Regions from separate parts of the Exiguobacterium sp. UBA6282 genome, predicted to be linked through region 2. Evidence: riboswitches for the same ligand, from Rfam matches in the RefSeq annotation. Region 2 holds a riboswitch; each other region holds the start of a gene.
The links. Region 2 has a riboswitch for S-adenosylmethionine ahead of B2751_RS14660 (LLM class flavin-dependent oxidoreductase). Riboswitches for the same ligand answer to the same signal wherever they lie in the genome.
Positions count from the first base shown of each region.

Region 1: linked by a shared signal. The riboswitch ahead of B2751_RS10555 (methionine ABC transporter ATP-binding protein) and the one ahead of B2751_RS14660 (LLM class flavin-dependent oxidoreductase) in region 2 are both predicted to bind S-adenosylmethionine.
Region 3: linked by a shared signal. The riboswitch ahead of metK (methionine adenosyltransferase) and the one ahead of B2751_RS14660 (LLM class flavin-dependent oxidoreductase) in region 2 are both predicted to bind S-adenosylmethionine.

Region 1 is NZ_DJUM01000038.1:71,150-77,746, forward strand. Features, by position in the region: gene B2751_RS10540 (GNAT family N-acetyltransferase) at 1-48, shown strand, start outside; gene B2751_RS10545 (MetQ/NlpA family ABC transporter substrate-binding protein) at 109-924, opposite strand; gene B2751_RS10550 (methionine ABC transporter permease) at 952-1,617, opposite strand; gene B2751_RS10555 (methionine ABC transporter ATP-binding protein) at 1,607-2,620, opposite strand; SAM riboswitch class I at 2,705-2,809, opposite strand; gene B2751_RS10560 (aminotransferase class I/II-fold pyridoxal phosphate-dependent enzyme) at 2,872-4,059, opposite strand; gene B2751_RS10565 (alpha-glucosidase) at 4,208-5,818, shown strand; gene B2751_RS10570 (MBL fold metallo-hydrolase) at 5,881-6,597, opposite strand, start outside.
Region 2 is NZ_DJUM01000055.1:21,242-27,838, reverse strand. Features, by position in the region: gene B2751_RS14690 (NAD(FAD)-utilizing dehydrogenase) at 1-1,074, opposite strand, end outside; gene B2751_RS14685 (nitroreductase family protein) at 1,151-1,786, opposite strand; gene B2751_RS14680 (MarR family winged helix-turn-helix transcriptional regulator) at 1,788-2,243, opposite strand; gene B2751_RS14675 (YczE/YyaS/YitT family protein) at 2,398-3,063, opposite strand; gene B2751_RS14670 (DUF817 domain-containing protein) at 3,217-4,002, shown strand; gene B2751_RS14665 (DUF975 family protein) at 4,196-4,834, shown strand; SAM riboswitch class I at 4,944-5,046, shown strand; gene B2751_RS14660 (LLM class flavin-dependent oxidoreductase) at 5,121-6,179, shown strand; gene B2751_RS14655 (ATP-grasp domain-containing protein) at 6,176-6,597, shown strand, end outside.
Region 3 is NZ_DJUM01000024.1:65,490-72,086, reverse strand. Features, by position in the region: gene B2751_RS08080 (MDR family MFS transporter) at 1-1,113, opposite strand, end outside; gene B2751_RS08075 (class I SAM-dependent methyltransferase) at 1,270-1,866, shown strand; gene B2751_RS08070 (serine aminopeptidase domain-containing protein) at 1,917-2,621, opposite strand; gene B2751_RS08065 (GNAT family N-acetyltransferase) at 2,700-3,188, opposite strand; gene metK (methionine adenosyltransferase) at 3,326-4,534, opposite strand; SAM riboswitch class I at 4,663-4,789, opposite strand; gene pckA (phosphoenolpyruvate carboxykinase (ATP)) at 5,024-6,592, shown strand.

The DNA of each region.
Region 1 (6,597 bases), on a different contig from region 2:
ATCGATGGTACCTATCATGATGAAGAACTCATGTGGTATCGGTTCTAACACAAAACGACCGAAATTCAATGAGAGATGATCTCTTTTGAATTCCGGTCGTTTTTAAAATCAGTTTGCCCAATTTGGTTTGCTGAAACCTTTGAATGATTTTTCGATGACTGTGTTGAAGGCATCGGATTCGACAGCTGTCTTCAGGTCTTTTGCGACTTGTGAGTCTGCATCTTTCGTTTGGACAGCAATGAGGTTCCGGTATTGCTCGTCCATCGTCTCAAGTGCTAGCGCATCGAGTAAATCGAATTTCGCAGCAAGCGCGAAGTTCCCTGGAACTGCTGAGACATCAACGCTTTCGATGGCACGTGGCAGTTGCGCTGCTTCAAGCGGCTTGATGACGAGTTTCTTCGGATTTTTGACGATATCTTTCTCTGAGACGGTCAGTGGATCGACATCTGGCTTCAGTTCGATCCAGCCTTGTTCTGCCAAGAGGTTCAGCGCGCGTGCCTGGTTCGTTGGATCGTTCGGTGTCGCGACTTCAGCGCCCGTCTTGACGTCGTCAAGTGTCTTCGCCGTTTTACTATATAGTCCCATCGGTGCCGTCGGGACAGTGATGAGTCCTTTAAGGTCGAGGTTCTTTTCTTTAGAGAACGTCTTCAGGTAAATCGAGTGTTGGAACAAGTTAGCATCGATATTGCCGCTACCGAGTGCGATGTTCGGTTGGATATAATCGCTGAACTCGACGATTTCGACTTTATAGCCTTTCTTTTCGAGTTGCGGTTGAATCGCTTGTTTGACCATGTCACTATAAGGACCGCTTGTCGCCCCAATTTTGATCGTCTTGTCTTTTTCATCAGCACTGCTGTCTCCGCATCCTGCGAGGATTCCTGCACCGAGTAAGGCTGTAGCTAAAAAGGCATATCGTTTTTTCATGATTCAACTCTCCCTTTATATGTATGATTAGCGCTTGTCTGTTTTTCGCGCCAGTTGATTGCCAAGTGCTTGAATGCTTTGGACGATGACGATGAGGACGACGATCGTCACGATCATGATGAGATTATCATAGCGATAATAGCCGAAGCGGATTGCAAGGTCACCGACACCTCCACCGCCGACGATCCCAGCCATCGCCGAGAAGCCGATCAAACTGATCGTCGTTAGCGTGATGCCCTGAATGATGCCAGGGAGTGCTTCTGGTAAAAGGATACTGACGATGATCCGTAACGGTTTCGCTCCGCACGCTTCCGCTGCTTCGATCAAACCAGGTGGAATCTCACGCAGTGATGTTTCGACGAGTCGTGCGAGAAACGGAATCGCTGCGACACTGAGGCTGACGGATGCTGCTGTCGGACCAATCGTATTATCAAGCAAGAATTTCGTTAATGGAATGAGGGCAACAAGCAAGATGATGAACGGCAAGGAGCGGACGATGTTGACGACGAAGTCAAGGACACGTCGGACGGCAATGTTTTGAAAGAATAAACCGCGGTCGGTGACGAACAGGAGAATCCCGAGTGGAATCCCGACGACCAATGCGAAGGCAAGCGAAATGCCAACCATCCACGCCGTCTCACCAAGTGCCTTCAACAACTCGGGTAACATCGTTTGTATACGATCAAGCCACATCCTGAATCACCTCGAGTGTATGAAGTTCCGCCGCAAGCCAGTCGAGGGCAGGTGCGATTTGATCGGAGGATCCCGTCAAGCTGACGATTAGGACACCAAAAGCGACGTCTTGGATGTAATCGACTTTTCCGTGCAGGATGCTGACCGAGATATCGTATCGACGGATGGCTTCCGACAACGTACTTTCACCGGTCTTCTCGCCCGTGAACTGCAGGCGGATGATTTTTCCCGGTGTCGCTTGCAAAATGCGTTCCGGTAGTTCGATCTGGAGTGCCGTGTCGACGTAATGTTGTGTCACCGGATGTTTGGCTTGACTGAACAAATCGTATGTAGAGGCGACTTCGACGACTTCCCCTTGAGACATGACCGCGACACGATGGCAAATCTGTTTGACGACATCGATCTCATGCGTGATGAGGACGATCGTCAATCCAAGTCGTTCATTCAAACCTTTCAACAAATCTAAAATCTGCAGCGTCGTGACCGGATCAAGGGCAGAGGTCGCTTCGTCACATAACAAGACGGTTGGATCATTCGCGAGTGCCCGGGCAATCCCAACGCGCTGTTTCTGTCCGCCGCTCAACTGACTCGGGAAGTTCGTCTCGAATCCTTCGAGTCCGACGAGCGAGACGAGTTCACGGATCCGTTCCGGAAAATCTGCTCGTTTGACGCCAGCAGCTTTCAGTGCGAAAGCAATGTTATCTGCGACATTACGCGACTGGATCAATTGGAAATGCTGAAAGATCATTCCTGTCCGCAAGCGAAGTTGACGCAAATCTGCTTTTGACATTCCGCCGAGCGAGACACCGTCGACCTTTACCGTTCCTTGTGTCGGATGCTCGAGACCGTTGATCAGACGAAGCAACGTACTCTTACCGGCACCGGATTCACCGATGATCCCAAAGATTTCTCCTTTTTGAATCGTCAAATCGACATCTCGTAATGCAAAAATCGGGGTCCGGTCTCGGACGAACCGTTTCGTAATCTGTTTGAATTCAATCATCTGCTCATCTCCTTGTACAAAAAAAGTCGCTTTTTCCTAGTAGCAGAGCAACCAGAAAAAAGCGACGAAAGTGTAAGATTTCGTAACTTATCTCTCAGAATGAATCCATTCTGTAGGATGTGGCACCGTTCCTGATAGGTGGTTGCCGGACGTCGTTGGGCCTAATCCCTCGGTCGCTCTCGATAAGTAGTTATGCTGTTGGGATTTACTTTAACGGAAATGATTCCCATCTGTCAAATGTTTTTTCAGAATTATTCCGCAACAGGTGTCCGGAACAGGTTGAGCGTTCCGATTCGCCCGACGGCTTCTTCTAGACGTTCGACGTCAGCAATTAAGCTGATCCGTACGTAGCCTTCGCCGTATTCGCCGAAGAATGATCCAGGAGTAACGGCGACGTATGCTTCATCAAGCAGATGATCCGTGAAGCTTTGGGACGTGTATCCTTCAGGCACCGGAAGCCAGACGAAGAAGGAACCGCCCGGTCGTGGTCCGCTCCAACCGATTGCATCGAGTTTCGCGAACAAGGCATTACGTCGTGTTTCGTATAAGCTACTTAACTCACGGACACATGTTTGGTCACTCATCAGGGCAACGGTCGCTGCATGTTGGATCGGTGTGAAGGCACTGACGTAGAGATGTTCCTGATACGTCTCGATGCTTGAGATGACGGACGGATTTCCGATCGCGAAAGCGATTCGGAAGCCAGACATGTTGAAGCGTTTCGAGAGTGAGAACAACTCGATTCCGACATCTTTCGCCCCTTCCGTCTGCAAGAAGCTTCGTGTGGGACCATCAAAGCTGATGCCACCGTAGGCTAAATCATGGACGACACAAATATCATGGGCATCCGCGAAGGCAACTGTCTGTTCGAAGGCTTCTGCTGTCGCTGTCGCACCTGTCGGATTACTCGGGTAATTGAGGAACAACATCCGGGCGCGCTCGACATCTGTCGTATCAAGTAAATCGTAATCCGGCAGGAAGTTATTTTTCTCAAGCAATGGAAGTGTAATCGGGTAAGCACCAGCAAGTGCTGCTCCAGACAGGTAATCCGGATACCCCGGATCCGGGACGATGACACCTTCTCCAGGATTGACGATCGTTTGTGGTAAGGCAACGATTCCGGCTTTACTACCGAGAAGAATTGCGACCTCGGTTGCCGGATCGATCGTGACGCCGAATTCGTTCGCATAAAAGCTCGCGACGGCGTGCTTTAGAAAATCATGTCCACGAAATGGTGGATATTGAAGGTTTGTTGGCTCATCGATCGCCTGTTTCAAGGCGTCGAGAATATGTACGGGCGTGGTTTGATCGGGTGTTCCTTGACCAAGGGTAATGACATCATGTCCGGCAGCTTTCACAGCACCGATCCGGTTCGCAAGTTCAGCGAAAACGGGAGCAGGAAGCCGATCGATGGCGATGGATGGAGCGAAATGTTTCATGGATGTGTGCCTCCTTCGTAGTATTGTCGTCAAGGATAACGAATATTCAGTCAAAAGAAAAGAACTTTTTTGAAATTCAAAAAAATCGTCCAATAAACAGGTACAGATATGTGGAGCGGGAATAGAGAGTAGGGAGAGGAGTGAGGAGATGAAGCGAGCTAGCTGGAAAGAAGCGGTCGTCTATCAAGTCTATTGGCGCAGTTTTAAGGATTCGAATGGGGACGGCATCGGTGATTTGCGAGGTGTCATCGACAAGCTAGATTACATCGCATCGCTTGGTGTCGATATCGTCTGGTTAAATCCATGTTACCGTTCTCCAGACATCGATAATGGCTATGATATTGCCGATTATTACACGATCATGGACAAGGCGGGGACGATGGGCGATCTACAAGAGTTGATCACAGCGGCTCACGCACGCGGCTTAAAGATAATTCTTGATTTGGTCGTCAATCATACGAGTGACGAGCATGACTGGTTCCGTCAGTCGCGGGACCGAATCCACGACAAGGATGATTGGTACATCTGGAAAGATGGAACGAAAGAGACGCCCCCGAACAATTGGCGGTCGTACTTTGCGCCGAGCCCTTGGACGTGGAGTGAAGAGCGCGAACAATATTATTTCCATTCTTTTGCGAAAGAACAACCCGATTTGAACTGGGAACAACCGGCTGTCCGGCAAGCGATCTACGACATGATGAACTGGTGGATCGCTCAAGGGATTGACGGTTTCCGGATGGACGTCATCAACTTGATCAAAAAACGTTCGCTTGAGGATGTCGTCAATCCGTTTGATCTATCGTATCTCGGAAATCAACCAGGTGTGCACGACTTCCTTCAGGAAATGCATGCGAACGTCCTTGCCGGGAAAGACTTGTTCACGGTCGGTGAGATTCCGTTCGTTGGTCCGGAAGACGGTCTGTTATATGTCAGTGAAGAACGTGAAGAACTTCGGACGCTGTTTCACTTCGAAATCGCGGACGACATGGAGGCGATGGATCTTTTACGTTTCAAGGAAATTCAGAAACGATGGTATGACGTCTTGTATCCGTTAGGCGTCAATTCACAGTTTCTCAACAACCACGATCATACGCGACAAGTGACCCGCTTCGGCAGTGAACGATACCGAGTCGAGAGTGCGAAACTACTCGGTTTGATGTTGCATACATTACCTGGCATTCCATACGTGTATCAAGGAGAAGAGATTGGGATGACGGGGATTCGCTTCTCGGATCCGTCGCTCTATCAAGACGTCGCCTTTCGCAATCGATATGAAGAGCGCGTCGCTGGCGGCGAGGATCCGGAGGTCGTACTCTCGTCAATGCAGTTACTCGCACGCGATAACTCCCGCACGCCGATGCAGTGGGACGGTACGTACGCGGCAGGCTTTACGAGTGGGAAACCGTGGTTAGCGGTCAATCCGAATTACACGGACATCAACGTCGCGCAAGCAGAAGCCGATCCATCATCCGTACTTGCCTTCTACCGAGCATTGATTCAGATGCGAAAGGATCATCCAATCATGGTCTATGGTACGTATCGCGACTTAGCTCTTCATGATCCGTATCTCTACATCTATGAGCGGGAACTAGAGGGAGAAGTGTGGCGGATCGTTCTCAACGTGCATGACGAACCGATGCAAACTGCCTTCGTTTTATCACAAGATAAGTTGCTTGTGTCGAACTATCCAGATATCTCGGATGAACTACGTCCTTATGAAGCACGTGTATATCGATATACTGTTACAGAACAGAATTGAACTGCTGGACGAAAAAACATCCGCGACGTGTCAGGAACGCGTCGCGGATGTTTTTTCGTGTGTTATTTGAAAGGTGACGATTTTTTCGTCTGTAAGACTTGCGTGAATCGATCGACGGCTTGGCGCATCTCGTAACTTGGTCCAAGGATGAGGGGACCATGTCCGACGGCAAGAATATCTGGAGACAGTTCCGTTAATTGATCGGCGGAGCGAAGAGCAACGTCCGGATCCCATGTCGCAAGTGCTGGGAACGGAAATTGCCAACGGACGTCACCGGAGACAGCGAGTCCCCCTTGTGTCTGAAAGGCATCTCCGGCGATTAGCATCCGACTACCTTCATGCCAAAGAGAAATCGAACCAGGTGTATGACCTGGCGAGGCGATGACGCTGAGGCTACCGACTTGTTGACCACTTTCGAGCAAACGATCTGGACGTGTTTTGATGTTTTTCGGAATACCGCCTTTTAAAGGAGTCGTTTCGCCTTCGCGTAGCGTCTCGTCCCCACTGAGCAATGCGGCATCACGGTAACTGATGCAGACTTGAGCGAGAGGAAAGGCATTCGCAAGGAAATCGAGCGAGCCGACATGATCGGCATGTGCGTGTGTCAGGATAATCGCGCCGAGCGGTTTTTCTTGCTTTCGAATATAGTGATAAAGCGCCTTTGCGTTGATTCCGAGTCCGGCGTCAATCAATGTCAAACTGTCTGCTTCTTCAAACAGGTAGCAATTGACCGGGAAAAAGGATGGGGTCGTCTGCAATTGGTGTAAACGTTCGATGAT
Region 2 (6,597 bases):
ACCTTCTAAGACGAGGAGGTCTTCCACAGGTACTTCCGCGTGTAAATCTCCAGGGGAAGCAGCTAGCGAAGGGATGATTCCGTTATGAAGCAATTGATCCGTTGTTGTCGCTCGCGATTTTCGAAAGTCACTGAGGCGCTGGACAACGATGCGATCCTGTCCTTGATTGATTCCTCCGATAACGCGTGTGGCGTATGCATTGGCTTGTGCTAACGTCGAAAAATAACGCGGGAGAAACAGTGTAAAGTTCAAATTCGTTGATCCATCTGCCGTCTCATGGACGTTTTGACCGTCCGGCATGACGAGTCCTTCTTGATATTTGCGGATGATCCGTCCGCATGGATTCATGCAATAGGTGACGGCTTTACCATAAGGTGAGTCGTAACCGAGCTTTGTCTCGAACGTCTCCTGTAGTAATGTTCGAAATAGTGCCTCATCCGTCTCGACCCGCACTCCGAGATCAAGTCGGGTCCGCTGTGGGATGACACCAAGCGTCGCTAACTGTTGCAACGTAAAGTCTGCACCGGAACGACCTGTCGCGAACACGATCCGTCGACTTACGAAGGTTTCGTCCGCTGTTTTAATCGTAAACGCCTCCGACTTCGTGATCTGTTCGATCGTCGTTTCGAAACGAGCATCGAGTCGTGGCAATAAAGCATCCTCAAACGCCGTGAAGACGCCAACTGTCCGTGCTGTGCCTAAATGGCGCACTGTTGTCTCGACCGTATGGAGACCAGCACGACGGGCGCGAATTGCGACAGCAGGTGAATGCGTCGAGTAGGTCTCGATCATATCGGCACCGTATGTACATAAAAGATTATCGACTTCTTGGAACAGTCGTCGTGTCGTCTCTTCACCGATTTTTGAGACGAGTTCTCCGCCGAATCCCATCGCATAATTGAATTTTCCTTCTGATTTTCCAAGCCCTGCAAATCCAAGATACGCATCTTCTACTGTTCGCTTGCGGATTGGTTTTCCGGCATCGAGCAGTAAGACGCATTGCCCATCTTCAACGAGCTGATGAGCAAGGAAGATTCCCGCTACACCGGCTCCGATAATCGTCACATCATACATTACAGACGCCTCCTTTTCTCTGAGTATACAAAAAAGCCGGATTCCTATAAAAGGAATCCGGACTGAGTGAGATCGCTTATTTCCATTCTGCGATGTCAGCGATTGGTAGACGAACCGATGGGTATCCTGCATCTACTGCTTTACCGATTGAAAGCAACATGACTGGGAGGTAACGCTCTTTTTCAAGACCGAATGCTTCTGCGATTTGATCTTTCTCGTAACCACCGATTGGGTTCGTATCATATCCGTGCGCACGAGCGACGAGCATCAATTGCATCGAAACGAGACCTGAGTCGATCAAGATGCTATCTTTCAAATCGTTTGCTGAGATACTGCTGTACATGCCTTGGATCGCAGGTACTTGGCGATCGCGTACTTCTTGTGGCATGAGCCCTTTCGCAACAGCTGTGTCGTAGATGTTTTCGAGTTGATCGACTGCGTTCATGTCACCGAAGACAGCGATGACAGCAGAAGATGTCTCGACTTGGACTTGGTTGAATTTCGCGAGTGGTGCAAGTGTTGCTTTTCCTTCTTCGCTATCGATGACGAGGAAACGCCATGGTTGCATGTTGACAGAAGAAGGTGCAAGTGTTGCTTCTTCAAGGATTTGTGTCATTTCTTCTTTTGAAATTTTTACGTTCGTGTCGTAGTTACGAATCGAGCGACGTCCTTTAACGATTTCCATGAAGTCTGTTTGAGTTTGCGTTGCCATATTAAATCGACTCCTCTTTTAGTTTAGGTAATGCGTCAGCGTTTGCTTCGATGCGCTGAATCATCTCAGCTAACGTCCGTTGTTCTTCAGCAGAGAATCCTTCGAGTAGATCCTCGAGAAACTCATCTTTTTGTTCGCGTAATTGAGCGATGCGCGTCGCCCCTTGTTCCGTTAAAGAAACAAGAATCACCCGATTGTCAGCAGCTGAACGCTCGCGAGCAATCATCCCGGTCGATTCCAGGTGCTTGAGATGACGGGTCACTGCCGCATGATCCACATTAACGCGTTTTTGTAACTCTTTTTGGCTAATCGTTTGATCGACTTGTAGTTGAGCGAGTAGATCCATTCGAGTCTGACTAAAACCATCCGTACAGAGATCAAATTTTTGAGCAATCGTCTTATTGACAGAAACGAGTGCATAGATCAACCGTCCTTTTTCAGTGCAGGAGATACTCAATCCATCACATCCTTCCCTTCGTTCGAAGAAACCTTTGACGTATCAAAGATTGATATGTAAACGAATATAACGTGTTTAATTTGATGACGCAACTTATTTGCTTTTAACATAAAAAGAGATATCATTCACGCGGAATGATATCGAGTCAGGCGACTTAGCTAATTTGGCGTTTAGACGCTGGAATTCCTTTTGCATCGATCGCTGCAATGATCCGACGGAAATAGAACAACCAAAATTGTAGGAATGGTCCGATTAAGAAAATCGAGAGGATTGTACCGAAGAAAACAGGACCACCGAGCAACCAGCCAATGCCGCATGCCGTGACCTCCATGATCGTCCGCATCAGACGAATCGACGTTCCAAATCGCTCTGCAAGTGTCAGCGTCAACCCATCGCGTGGACCGGCTCCATATCCGACAGCAACATAAAGACCTGCCCCCATGCCGATGATGAAGATGCCGAAAATCAACCAGATCGTATTCAACCAAATCGACTCAAAAGAGGGTAAGAGATGAGAATTAAGGACAAGATTCATGAAGACACCGACGAAAATCGCGTTGACGAGTGTTCCAATTTGTGGTGTGACGCGGTCTAATGTGTACTTAACGAACACGAGTAATAGACCAACGAGCAAAATAATCGTTCCGACGGACAGTGGTGTTTTCTTTTGGAGACCGAGATGCAATACATCCCACGTCGAGACACCGAGTTCAGCAGTGATCATCATCGATGAGCCGAGAGCGAGTAAAAATAAACCGAGTAGGAAGAGTCCCCACTTTAACGTAGCGCGTAATAACCAGGAAGCACGATGACGCGTCATGTCTAACACCTCATTTCTTAAAAATAATTGATTCGTTAACTGTATCATGAGGAAAGTAGAAGAAGAAAGACGAAATTTTCCGTTTTTTCCATCTTAAGAAGGAGGGGAAGGTCGAAAGAGAAACGTATACTGAAGAAAAAAGGAGATGACAGGATGAAAGCGATCCGACACCTGATTCGTTTTACATACATAGAAGCCGTCTGTTGCGTCTTTCCCGTCATGATTTTCGCAGCGCTTGCTCTTTCACGTTATCTTCCTGCTGAACCGATCGCTCGATACGATCTCCTGTTGCTATGGTGTCTTCTCGTCCAAATCGTCTTACTTGTCACGCGTTATGAAACGCTGGAAGAGTTCAAACTGATCTTACTCTTTCACGTGATTGGTCTAGCACTTGAACTGTTCAAAGTGAACGTTGGGTCTTGGAGTTATCCGGAACAGGCTCTAACGAAAGTGGCTGGTGTTCCCTTGTATGCAGGATTCATGTATGCAAGTGTCGCAAGTTATGTCTGTCAAGCGTTCCGAAGATTTCATTTACGCTTCACAGCATTCCCACCACCTTGGCTTGCGATCAGCGTAGGCAGTCTCGTCTATCTCAACTTCTTCACCCACCACTGGATCTTCGATGCACGCTGGCTATTGATGGTCCTCGTCGTCCTTGTCTTCTATAAGTCATGGGTTCATTTTACGATCGAGCAGACGATCTACCGGATGCCGCTCGTCCTGTCTTTTTTACTGATCGCGTTCTTTATTTGGATTGCTGAGAATATCGTGACGTTCTTTAAAGGGTGGGTCTATCCACATCAGGAAAGAGGATGGGAAGTCGTTGATCTCGGAAAGTTGTCTTCTTGGTTCCTGCTTGTGATCATCACGGTCCTGATCGTCATCGTCGCGAAATACAAGCAACGGGATCCGGCTGTGGAGATATATCAGCGTACATAGATAAAAAACATGACATTTGGTTTGTGATGGAGCGCTTCGATGTTCAACGTTCGTTCTAACATGTGGACGACAACTTGAGCGTGCTTGGCTCAACCAGCAACGAGACGGGAAATTATTGAAAAAAGAGTGAAACATTAGAAGTTTTAAGCCGTAGAGTAAGGTGAGAACTTATTTTTCAAGGAGGACCTTACTCATGTCATCTCAATTAAAGAAAGCAGCGAAGGAGTCGCTCAGCGGTCGTTGGGGATTTGCAGTCCTAGCTTTTCTGCTGTTTAGTATTATTCAGGGTGTTCCTAATTTATTTGGATCGGATATCGATGAGCCGTCTAGTAGTATAGATCTCGTTGTATTATTGGTGTCGATTTTATTGATTCCAGTAGGAGTCGGTTGGACATGGATTGCCATGTCGATTGCTCGTGGCGAAGAAACGAAAGTGACGGATTTGTTTGAGCCATATGGTATGTTCCTGAAAGTGGTGGGGCTGGCCATTGTTCAATTCATCTTTATCGCGCTCTGGACGTTACTCTTAATCATCCCTGGTATCATCAAGTCATTCTCTTACTTGTTGACGTACTACATCCTTCGGGATGAGCCGTCAATCGGTATTCTCGAGGCAATTACACGCTCACGGCAACTCATGGATGGACACAAGATGGAAGCATTCTTGCTCTTCTTATCGTTTATCGGTTGGGCGTTGCTTGTTATCGTTACGCTTGGTCTTGCTGTCCTATGGGTCGGACCATACTTCAGTGTCACGCTTGCCAAATTCTACGATCGTATTCGTGGGGAGCAGGCGCCAGAGCAAACATCAGATTTCGTCGCACCATACTAATTCCGAATCCCGACACTACGTCGGGATTTTTCTTTGGAATAAATCCGATAGGAAAAGACGGTTTAATGGTTGCTTTAGTTCAATGAATTCTGTACGATGAATGCAACACATCTTATCTAGAGAAGTCGAGGGACTGGCCCGAAGACACTTCAGCAACCCCGCTATGGCGGAAGGTGCTACTTCCAGGAAGGAATACCTTCTGAAGATAAGAGCGGACAGGACAAGATACCGTCGCTCTTTTCGAACTTCGAAAAGAGCGTTTTTTTATGATAAGGGGGACGATGGAGTGGAGTATGGTTTTTGGTTACCGATTTTTGGGGGATGGTTACGTAACGTCGAGGATGAACAGATGCCAGCGACATTCGATTATGCGAAACAAGTCGCACAAACAGCTGAACGCATCGGCTTCTCGACGACGTTAATTGCGGAATTGAACTTGAACGATATCAAAGGCATCAAGGAACCGAGTCTTGAGGCATGGACAACGGCAGCGGCGATTGCTGCAACAACAGAACGTCTTGAAATCATGACAGCGGTTCGTCCCGGGTTCCATAATCCGGCGACGACGGCGAAGATGGCGGCAAACATCGATCAGTTGAGTGGAGGACGATTTACGCTCAATGTCGTCTCGGCCTGGTGGGCAGAAGAAGCAAAACAATACAACGGTATTTTTACTGCACATGATGAACGCTATGCCCGGACGGAAGAGTTCGTCACGGTCATGAAAGGACTATGGGCAGATGCGTCACCGTACAGCTTCTCCGGCAATCACTACACGATCGAACAGGCAGAACTCCATCCGAAACCCGTCCAGCGTCCGGGAATTAAGCTCTACGCTGGTGGAGAGAGTGAAGCCGGAAAACGGACGATCGTCGAACATTGTGATGCCTACGTCATGCATGGAGGCACTGTTGAAGAAGTAGCTCATAAAATCAATGACATGAAAATACGCCGGGAAGCGACGGGACACGCACCGCTTGAGAGCTTCGGTCTTGCTGCCTACATCATTTGCCGGGATACGGAAGAAGAAGCGCTTCTTGAGTGGCAACGCATCACGGACGTCAAGGAAGACAGCGCCGGTTATGCCGGTTATCAAGATTTCATCAGTAAATCGCAACTCGAACAACAGGTCGAGCGAAATGATTATTCCGTCTCGAACCGTGGTCTGCGACCGAACTTGATCGGAACACCAGAACAGATTGCCGAACGGATTCTAGCGTTCGAAGCCGTTGGTGTCACGTTGCTCTTGTTACAATTCTCACCACAACTCGAAGAAATGGAACGCTTTGCCCGTGACGTAATGCCACTGGTCGAAGCGAAACGAAAGGTAGGTCAACAATCATGACAAAAATTCATATTCTCCACGAAAACCAAGAATGGACGGATCATCTCATCAAACGTCTCGAAGAACTCAAGTTGCCGTACGAGCAGTGGCACTTGAATGAAGGAATCGTACCGTTAGATGAACTGCCGCCAGAAGGTGTCTTTTACAGTCGTATGAGTGCGTCTTCGCATACGCGGGGGCATCGTTATGCGCCAGAGTTGACGGAAGGGGTCCTCGCTTGGTTAGAAGAGCATGACCGGACTGTCTTTAACGGAACGCGTGCGCTCCGTCTTGAAGTCAGCAAAGTCAATCAATACACGGCATTGCGTAAGGCTGGGATTCGTGTACCAAAGACAACAGCTGCTGTCGGACGTGATCAAATCGTACAAGCAGCAAAAGAAATCGGTGTTTCGTCATTCATCACGAAACATAACCGTGC
Region 3 (6,597 bases), on a different contig from region 2:
GGTCAAGAAAACTGCTGACATACCTGATAAATCGTAGATCAAACCTCCAACTGTCGGACTGATCATCCGCCCTGCTGAAGCAGCGATATTAACGTATCCTTGGAATTCTCCTTCTTTTCCGATTGGCGCAAGTCGCGCCGCCATTGCAGGAACCGCTGGCCAGATGAACATCTCACCGATTGTCAGAATGATCATCGCCACGAGGAACATCTTGAAGCCGCCTGCAAACGGAACAATCAGATAAGAGAGAAGGAAGATGCCTGTCCCGGTCATCAGTTGGCGTTTCAAATCATCTCCAAACCAACGAAGAATTGGTGTTAATAAAGGTTGTGCGAACACGATAAGCGCTCCATTGATTGTCCAAAGAATCGAGTACTCGGAAATCGTGACACCGAGCGATTTCGTATGGACAGCAAAGGTCCCTTGCCATTGCACATAAACGAACCAAAGTAAGGCATAACCGATCGAAACGAGCAACATCGTCCGTGCGGATCCGCGCGAAAGTGGTGTGCGTGTCGTTTCGATCTCGTCATGTGCCGCATGCATCCGCGCTGGCGCCTGAATCCAGGACAAACCGACAAACAAAATGATGGCAAAGACGATATAGAGAACGAGATTGGCGATGAAGATGTACTGAATCGAAAAAGCAGCAATTTGACCACTAACAGCTGTCCCGAGGGCTACACCGACGTTTTGCGCGACATAGATCGCATTAAAGGCGCGGCGTCCGCCTTCCGGCCAGATGACGCCCGTCATTGCGTAGATCGTTGGGAAAACCATCCCACCGACGAATCCAATCAATCCAAGCATCGCGACGTATCCAATATACGTCTGATGAAATAGCAACAAGCCGACGGAAGACAGGACAAGTCCGATGACACTGATGACAAGCGTCTTCTTTCCACCGAGTCGGTCAAACGCTTTTCCGCCTAAGTAGTTCCCAACGATTGCTAAGGCTGAGTTGACGAATAACGCCATTCCGGCTTTTGTCATCGACTCCCCTAAATATTCATGAATATATAATGTATTGAACGGCCATAAAAAAGAGGATCCCGTCGTATTGATGGCCATCGCAAGGACGAGGATCCAGACCGCTTTTGGTAATTTTGGCATACCTTTGGTCCTCCTATTTCATTCTCAACCTTGCCACTTTACGCAATCCCTCCCACGCCTGTCAAGCCACTTCACTTTTCGTCAATGACTCAAAAGATGGTATAATGCAGGAGGAATCATACATACGATGATCATGTATAAAGAGAAAAACAGCCCATAGGAACAGGAGTCTATGCCATGTCACTTGCCCGTGTACTACCTTATACGAAACAATTACTGGAGTCCGTCATCGAACCTGGTGACTGCGTCGTCGATATGACTGCCGGAAATGGACATGATACGCAGTTCTTAGCAGAATGCGTCGGTCCAGAAGGTAGAGTCCTTGCGTTCGACGTCCAAGCTCAAGCCATCGAGGAATCGACACGACGTCTCGACGAAGCCGGAATGTTAGAACGTGTCGATCTTTATCACGAAAGTCACATCCATGTTGGTGCGCGTCTTTCGGACGAACGACGGCCTGTTCGTGCCGGCGTCTTCAATCTCGGATACTTGCCTGGAAGTGATAAATCGATCACGACGACAGGTGAAGAGACGCTTGAAGCACTCGACGCTCTCCTCCCGGTACTTGCACCTGGTGGTCTTGTCGTCCTTGTCGTCTATCACGGTCATCTTGAAGGAAAACGGGAACGCGATGCTGTCCTCGATTACGTCACAGCCCTTGATCAGCAAGGTTATGCCGTTCTTCAGTACCGCTTCTTGAATCAACAGAATCATCCACCGTTCATCATCGCGATCGAGAAAAAAGTGCGCTGACAGTAGAAATAAAGAAGTGATGGCTTCCGCTATGGAAACCATCACTTTTTTCATTCTTCGACTAATTTAAAAAACAACAATAATTTTTCCGCAAACCGTGTATTCAACCGTTCAAAGCTGAAATGCGGGAAACCGTGTAGACGTTGTAAGTAAATCTGATCGCCACCCATTTTCCGACATACTTCGAGTGTCAGTTTGACGTCTGCGAACTGATCGTCTGGTGCATAAAAACAAGCCAAGTTTACACGAGGCAGTTTTTTTCGTTCCTCGTCATGTACGACGATCTCTTCTTCGATTTCCCGGTACTGCGCATACGTCAGTTCACCGATGCGAACGGTATCTTCCGTACTTTGACCAAACGGCAACGTACCGAGTGGCGCATCAGGACGGAAACGATCAAACGCACTCGCGAAGACTTGTTTGACACCTCCGAGTTGTTTCGACGGATGCCAATCAAACAATGGTGAAACGAACGCAAGACTTGCGACTGGTAGTTCATATTCTTGCAACAGACGATTGACGACGAGTGCCCCCATGCTACAGGCGATGATATGAATCGGTAGCTTTCGTTTTCCTGCTTCGCGTAATGCTTCTTTTAATAGTTGACCGTGCTCTTCAAACGAAATGCGACGTGGTGCGTCGACGAGTAGCACTTCATACTCTCTTTCGAGTACTCGAATCAAAGCTTCACTCGGACGGGCACGCAGTTGTAACGGATAGACTAATACGATGATTCCTGTTGGTTGTTCAACCACAAACTCACCTCTTCACTTCATACTTCCTTTTCACGATACCTTATTTCAAACGCAAACGAAACCGTCCCGAGACGGATTTCACGAGGCAACATGACGAAGACGAACGACTGATTCCGCTTGCCCAAACACTTCTTCCGTCATCTCACTAAGTTCTTCAAAACCAAATGAGGTCAGGAATTGACGCGCTTTATAGTTACGTGCTTCCACGTAGACTTCGAGTGGGACGGCTCCTTGTCGTTCGAGTTCACGAATCAGACGTCTTCCGATTCCGTTTTGCTGATATTCCGGCAAGACGTAAAGCCGAATGATTTCCCATGTTCCTTCGACATCAACAGCATGAATGAAACCGACGATTTCCTCGTCGATGATTCCGACATAAAAATACTCTCCCCGTGCTTCTTCCGCCGTCCGGATCGCACGAACGACTTCTTCTTGCGGATACGCCTCCTGCACGAAATGCGCTTTCGAACGTTCGGAATAGATTTCTTCATACGTATCCAACCAAGATGTGATAGCAATGTCATGAATACGTCCTGCATCAGCTGGAATAGCTTCGCGTATTTCCATAATCGGAACCCCCCTTTATACTCATACAAATCGACTCATGTACTTTTACCCTTTTCTAGAAAAAACATTCGTTTCCTGCAAAGTTCCGCGGAAACAAAAAAGCCCGAAAACCCACATAGGATTTCCGGACTTTTTGATTATGCGAAACGTTTTGCTTGTTCTTCAAGAACTGCTGCTTTATCTGTTTGCTCCCATGGAAGCTCAACATCTGTACGACCGAAGTGACCGTATGCAGCTGTTTGACGATAGATCGGACGACGGAGATCAAGCATGTTGATGATTCCAGCCGGACGAAGATCGAAGTTTTCAGCAACCAATTCGACGAGTTGTGCTTCAGGAAGTTTTCCTGTGCCGAATGTATCAACTGCGATTGATACAGGGTGCGCGACACCGATTGCGTACGCAAGTTGAACTTCTGCTTTGTCTGCAAGACCTGCAGCAACGAGGTTCTTCGCGACGTAACGTGCTGCGTATGCAGCTGAACGGTCGACTTTTGTTGGATCTTTACCTGAGAATGCTCCACCGCCGTGGCGTGCGTATCCACCATACGTATCAACGATGATCTTACGACCAGTCAATCCAGCATCTCCTTGTGGTCCGCCAATGACGAAACGACCAGTTGGGTTGATGAAGAATTTCGTTGCTGCGTCGATGTATTCAGCCGGGATGACCGGTGTGATGACGTGTTCTTTCAAATCAGCTTGGATTTGCTCAAGCGTAACTTCTTCCGCATGTTGTGTCGAGATGACGATCGTATCGACACGAACCGGCTCGTTGTTCTCGTTGTATTCGACCGTGACTTGTGTTTTTCCGTCCGGACGAAGGTAGTCGAGTTGACCGTTTTTACGCACTTCTGCCAAACGGCGTGCGAGACGGTGCGAAAGCGAAATTGGAAGTGGCATGAGTTCTGGTGTTTCTTTCGTTGCGTAACCGAACATAAGACCTTGGTCTCCTGCACCGATTGCATCGATTTCTGCATCAGACATGCTACCTTCACGTGCTTCAAGCGCTTGGTCGACACCAAGAGCGATATCTGCTGATTGCTCATCGATCGATGTCAATACAGCACATGTATCCGCATCGAAACCGTATTTCGCGCGTGTGTAGCCGATTTCACGAATCGTTTCACGAACGACTTTTGGAATGTCGACGTAAGTGGATGTCGTGATCTCACCTGCAACGAGAACGAGACCTGTTGTAACAGAAGTTTCTGCCGCAACACGTGCGTTTGGATCCGCTGCAAGAATCGCATCGAGGATTGAATCCGAAATTTGGTCACAGATTTTATCTGGATGACCTTCAGTGACTGACTCCGACGTGAATAGTCGGCGATTAAGGTTTGTCATGTATGACCCTCCCAAAAAAGAATTTGACGGTGTACTCATTTCCCCTAGTTGAGTGGGACGGTAAAATGAAAAAAACCTTTCCAAGTCCAAAAAATGGTCAGGGAAAGGTTGTGCGTTCTTCCTTTACCCTCTTATCGTTCGAAGTGTTTACTTCGCTTCAGGAGAGCACCTTTTCCCTCATTAATATATGAATTAATGTAGGACGGTTGCCGGGTTTCTTCGGGCCTTGTTCCCTCCACCTGCTCAGAATAAGAGTATCCGTTACGAATTACATGATATAAAGTTGTACCTACTCTGTCAAGCAAGGTTTCAAATTCTAGTCGAAACTTTTTAAAAGAGATGTTAAACTATTAATGCTGAAAGCGTTTCCAGATAAATAGAAATCAGCACCAGAAAATGATTGCGCTCCCTTTAGTATGTCATATATAATGAATGTGTCATACTAAATGCAGTGAGCCAAAACCAACGTAGGGGAAAGGTGGGGTCAGGATGCCGATGACGGTCCTGAATATCGAAGAACTACTCAAGAAAGAGCATGTGTTCAAACAACTATCTGTTGCTGAACTTGTCGAACATGCGATTCGAAACGAAGAAGGTGTCCTTGCTGAGAACGGCGCACTATCTGTAGAAACGGGGAAATTTACAGGTCGTTCACCGAAAGATAAGTTCATCGTCCGTGATTCTTCCTGCGAGTCTCACATCGATTGGGGTCATGTTAACCAACCGATGGATGGAGACAAATTTGAACAATTGTTACAAAAGGTTCTTCGTTACATGAACGAAGCCGATCAGCTCTACTACACAGAAGCTGCTGCTGGGGCAGATACGCACTTCACCCTTCCGGTTCGTGTGCTCACACAATACGCTTGGCATAACCTGTTTGCCAAACAACTCTTTTTACGCGAGTATCCTGAAGTGGCTGCCTTCGAACCGTTCACGGTCGTCTACGCGCCACATTTCAAAGCAGATCCTACCGTTGACGGAACGAATTCCGAGACATTCATCGCCATGTCGTTTGAACACCGGATCGTCTTGATCGGCGGAACCGAATATGCGGGCGAAATCAAAAAATCGATTTTTTCCGTCATGAACTACCTCTTACCACAAGAAAATGTCCTTTCGATGCACTGTTCAGCAAACGTCGGACACGAAGGCGACGTCGCCTTGTTCTTCGGTCTATCCGGTACTGGTAAGACCACCCTGTCAGCAGACGATAGCCGTCAATTGATCGGTGACGATGAGCATGGTTGGTCGCATGACGGCGTCTTCAACATTGAAGGTGGATGTTATGCGAAGACGGTCAATCTGTCACGCGAAAAAGAACCGCAAATTTTTGATGCGATCCGTTTCGGAACTGTCCTTGAAAACGTCGTGCTCGATGAATCTCGTCATCCTGATTATGATGACACATCGTTGACAGAAAATACACGTGCTGCTTATCCGATCACAGCGATCGATAACATCGCTGTTCCATCACGGGCTGGTCATCCGAAGACGATTGTCTTCTTGACGGCTGATGCGTATGGCGTCTTGCCTCCGATCAGTAAATTGACGAAAGAACAAGCGATGTATCATTTCCTATCAGGTTATACATCAAAACTTGCTGGAACAGAGCGTGGTATCACGGAACCGGAAGCAACGTTCTCGACATGCTTCGGTTCACCATTTCTTCCACTGATACCTGAAAAGTATGCGACGATGCTCGGAGAACTGATTGATCGTCACGGTGTGACCGTTTATCTCGTCAACACAGGCTGGACAGGCGGTGCTTACGGGACAGGTAGTCGAATGAAGCTATCGTATACACGGACGATGGTCAACGCTGCCGTCAACGGAACACTTGCAGCGATTCCAACAGAAGAGCACCCAATCTTCGGACTTCATATGCCACTTGAAGTTCCTGGTGTTCCAAGTGAATTACTCAATCCGGTACGCGTCTGGTCAAATCCTGACGAATACAACACACAAGCGCGTTCGCTTGCTGAGAAATTCCAACATAATTTCCTTCGTTTCGAAAGTGCGACGGATGCGATCAAGTCAGCAGGTCCATGTCTATAAAAAAA